Regions from separate parts of the Pseudomonas promysalinigenes genome, predicted to be linked through region 1. Evidence: predicted binding sites of a transcription regulator. Region 1 holds the regulator's gene; the other holds the start of a gene.
The links. Region 1 encodes sigma-54, which starts transcription at its own class of promoters, with help from an activator protein. Its sites were predicted from a motif close to ANTGGCATNNANNTTGCTNT; they were not measured.
Positions count from the first base shown of each region.

Region 1 (2,203 bases):
CTTGCATCTCAAGTTCGGGAACTTGTTCGGCGATCAGGTTGGCGACCTTTTCCAGGGCGCGCTTCTTACTGCCGCCCGGCACGTTCACGAGGGAACGGCCGGGGGTCAGGATGGTTTCAAGTCGGATCATGGATGAGAGGGATCAGCGAGCGGCTGCACCTTGCAGCAGGCTTTGCTGTTTTTCCTTGTGTTTTTTCAGTTGGCGGTCGAGCTTGTCGGCCAAGGCATCGATTGCTGCATACATGTCTTCGTGTTCGGCGTTGGCAACCACTTCACCGCCTGGAATCTGCAAGGTCGCTTCGACCTTTTGCTGCAGCTTCTCGACTTTCATGATGACCTGCACGTTGGTGATCTTGTCGAAGTGACTCTCCACGCGCGCGAGCTTTTCGAGCACATATTCACGCAGTGGCTGGGTGACTTCTACATGCTGTCCACTGATATTGACTTGCATACAGCTTCTCCTTTATTGCCCGTGCATAAAGAGGCAGGACTTGCACCTGCCCCACAAACGCTATGGCTCAACCAGGCGCTACATCAGTCGCTTGCGCTCGCTCGACGGTGCGATGCCGAGAGACTCGCGGTACTTGGCGACGGTGCGACGGGCTACCTGGATGCCTTGTGCCTCCAGTAAACCAGCGATCTTGCTGTCACTCAATGGCTTTTTCTGATTTTCCGCCGCAACCAGTTTTTTGATGATCGCGCGGATAGCCGTGGACGAGCATTCTCCGCCTTCGGCGGTGCTGACGTGGCTTGAGAAAAAGTATTTCAGTTCGTAGATGCCGCGCGGGGTGTGCATGAACTTCTGCGTGGTCACCCGCGAAATGGTCGACTCGTGCATGCCCACTGCTTCGGCGATGTCGTGCAGGACCAGCGGTTTCATCGCTTCGTCGCCGTGGTCGAGGAACCCGCGTTGATGCTCGACGATCTGGGTGGCGACCTTCATCAGCGTTTCGTTGCGGCTTTGCAGGCTCTTGATGAACCAACGCGCCTCTTGCAGCTGGTTGCGCATGAATGTGTTGTCAGCGCTGGTATCGGCGCGGCGCACGAAGCCGGCGTATTGCGGGTTCACGCGCAGGCGCGGGATCGCTTCCTGGTTCAGTTCCACCAGCCAGCGTTCGCTGTCCTTGCGCACGATCACGTCGGGTACCACGTATTCCGGCTCGCTCGACTCGATCTGCGAGCCCGGGCGCGGGTTTAGGCTCTGCACCAGCTCTATCACCTGACGCAGCTCGTCTTCCTTGAGCTTCATGCGGCGCATCAGTTGGCTGTAATCGCGGCTGCCGAGCAGGTCTATGAAGTCGGTCACCAGGCGCTGGGCTTCGCTCATCCACGGGGTGCTGGCCGGCAGTTGGCGCAATTGCAGCAGCAGGCACTCGCCCAACGTGCGGGCAGCGACGCCGGCCGGTTCGAACTGCTGGATGCGGTGCAGCACTGCTTCGACTTCGTCGAGCTCGATGTCCAGTTCTGGGTCGAAGCCTGCGCAGATTTCTTCGAGGGTATCTTCCAGGTAGCCCTGGTTATTGATGCTGTCGATCAGGGTGACAGCTATCAGGCGGTCAGTATCGGACATCGGGGCCAGGTTCAGCTGCCACAGCAGGTGGCTCTGCAGGCTTTCGCCGGCCGATGTTCGGGTAGTGAAATCCCACTCGTCGTCGTCATTGCTTGGCAGGCTGCTGGCGCTGGTCTGGTAGATATCTTCCCAGGCGGTATCGACCGGCAACTCGTTGGGGATTCGCTCGTTCCATTCTGCGTCTTCCAGGCTTTCGGCACTGCTGGTGCTTTCCTGGAAGCTAGTCTCCTGAACTTCGGCGGCTGGCTTGTTCTCGGCGTTGTCCGCCATGGGGTCGCTGTTGTCGAAGTCGTCGCCGTCTTCCTGACGTTCGAGCATGGGATTGGATTCCAGCGCCTCCTGGATTTCCTGTTGGAGGTCCAGGGTGGAGAGCTGAAGCAGACGGATGGCCTGTTGCAACTGCGGGGTCATCGTCAGTTGCTGGCCCATTTTTAGGACGAGCGATGGTTTCATGGCTGGGGCTTAATACCTTGTTCGCCGGCGCGCATGCGCCATCCACTACACGAGGGCGCCGGGGCGCCAAATCAAGCAAGTTTTATGCCTTAAAATGTAGCGTTTGCCTAGAGCGCTGTAACAACTTAAGCCCCCACTGGGGCACAGTGCCAGTGCTCCAGGCAGAACCTGCGGTCAGAG
Region 1 covers NZ_CP077094.1:4,052,042-4,054,244, reverse strand. Annotated here, with positions in the region: gene ptsN (PTS IIA-like nitrogen regulatory protein PtsN) at 1-130, opposite strand, end outside; gene hpf (ribosome hibernation-promoting factor, HPF/YfiA family) at 143-451, opposite strand; gene HU725_RS18415 (RNA polymerase factor sigma-54) at 530-2,023, opposite strand; gene lptB (LPS export ABC transporter ATP-binding protein) at 2,198-2,203, opposite strand, start outside.

Region 2 (2,203 bases), 530 kb from region 1:
GTTTCGCGATACCTACCCGTTCGAAGTGCTGAAGAACAAGGTCATACCCGAGTTCATCAAGAACAACCCCGGCCAGCGTCTGCGCATGTGGTCGGCGGCCTGTTCGTCGGGGCAGGAGCCGTATTCGATCTCGATGGCGATCGACGAATTCGAGCGCAGTAACCTTGGCCAGTTGAAGATGGGGGCGCAGGTTGTCGCCACCGACCTTTCCGGTTCGATGCTGACCAATTGCAAAAGCGGTGAGTACGATAGCCTGGCAATCGCTCGTGGGTTGTCCCAGGAGCGCTTGCAGCGTTATTTCGACACTAAAGGGCCCGGCCGGTGGGCGGTCAAGCCGGCCATCCGTAGCCGAGTCGAGTTCCGCGCTTTCAACCTGCTCGACAGTTACGCGAGCCTGGGCAAGTTCGATATCGTGTTCTGTCGTAATGTGCTGATCTACTTCTCGGCGCAGGTGAAGAAGGACATCCTGATGCGCATCCACAGCACCCTAAAGCCTGGGGGGTATCTATTCCTAGGTGCCTCGGAGGCGCTGAACGGGTTGCCAGACCATTACCAGATGGTCCAGTGCAGCCCCGGTATCATCTACCAGGCCAAGTGAGTGCGATGGCCGGCAATGCAAATTGCCGGCTTTTTTTATTTGCCCATGCCTGCCCTCTCGCGGTTCAACCCGCGAATCGTGGCGTTGCGGTTTGACGTCAAATTTTTGATTTGCCGCTTTTGCCACCCCTCAATTGCCGCTTTTCCCTCGCCAAGCGGAAGCACTTTGCCGCTTTTCTGGCATCGGGCCAGCAGCTGAATACACCGCAGCCCAGTGTTTGCGCAGTTTGAGGTCTTTGGCACAACCCTTGCTATGACTTGCTCAACGAAATTCCGGCCAACCTTCGAAGGTTTACCCGATTATGAGCATCAGTTTCGACAAGGCGCTTGGCATTCACGAAAAAGCCCTGGGTTTTCGCGCCCAGCGTGCCGAAGTGTTGGCCAACAACATCGCCAACGCCGACACACCCAACTACAAGGCGCGTGACTTGGACTTCTCTTCGGTGCTTGCCGCCGAGAGTCAGAAGCAGCAAAGCGGGCGCTTTGCCATGGACCGTACCAATAGCCGGCATATCGAGGCCCAAGGGCTGGCAATGGCTGACGACAGCTTGCAGTACCGCGTGCCAACTCAGCCCTCGGTGGACCAGAACACCGTGGATGCCCAGATCGAGCAATCGAACTACACCGAAAACGCCATCGGGTTCCAGGCCAGCTTCACCCTGCTCAACAGTAAATTCAAAGGGCTGGTGTCGGCCCTGCGCGGAGAGTAATTCATGTCCCTTTCCAGTGTTTTCAACATCGCCGGCAGCGGCATGAGCGCGCAGAACACTCGCCTCAACACCGTCGCCTCGAACATCGCCAACGCCGAAACCGTGTCCTCGAGCATCGACCAGACCTACCGTGCTCGCCACCCGGTATTTGCCACCACCTTCCAGAACGCACAGAACGGCACCAGCCAGTCGCTGTTCGAGGATCAGGGCGAGGCGGGGCAGGGCGTGCAGGTCAAGGGCATCGTCGAAGACCAGAGCAACCTGGAGGCGCGTTACGAGCCTAACCACCCGGCGGCGAACAAGGACGGCTACGTCTACTACCCCAACGTCAATGTGGTGGAAGAAATGGCTGACATGATCTCGGCCAGCCGCGCGTTCCAGACCAACGCCGAGCTGATGAACACCGCCAAGAACATGATGCAGAAGGTTCTGACCCTGGGTCAGTGATAAGGAATCGCGACGATGGCCATCGATACTTCGACCACCGGTGTCAACCTCAATGACGTGCTGGCGGCCTCGGGTGTAAGCACCGGTACCACCAAGAAAACCGCCACAGACACAACTTCCCAGACGGGCAACAGCACGCTGGGCAAGGACGCGTTCTTGCAGCTGCTGGTGACCCAGATGCAGCACCAGAACCCACTCGACCCGCAGGACAACGGTGAGTTCGTCGCCCAGTTGGCACAGTTCAGCAGCCTGGAAGGCATTACCTCGCTCAATGAATCGGTTACCAACATCACCAGTGCCATGGCCTCGTCCCAGGCCCTGCAGGCTTCTTCGCTGGTCGGGCGCTCGGTGATCGTGCAGAACGACAAGGCCGTGGTCGACACCGCCGATAGCTTCAATGGCCAGTTCGTCGTACCCCAGGCCATCGATGGGGCGAAGATCACCGTCAA
Region 2 covers NZ_CP077094.1:3,526,795-3,528,997, reverse strand. Annotated here, with positions in the region: gene cheR (protein-glutamate O-methyltransferase CheR) at 1-598, shown strand, start outside; gene flgB (flagellar basal body rod protein FlgB) at 900-1,307, shown strand; gene flgC (flagellar basal body rod protein FlgC) at 1,311-1,754, shown strand; gene flgD (flagellar hook assembly protein FlgD) at 1,770-2,203, shown strand, end outside.
Region 2: a site for sigma-54 is predicted at 833-852, ahead of flgB (flagellar basal body rod protein FlgB). Genes of this name have one in related genera too.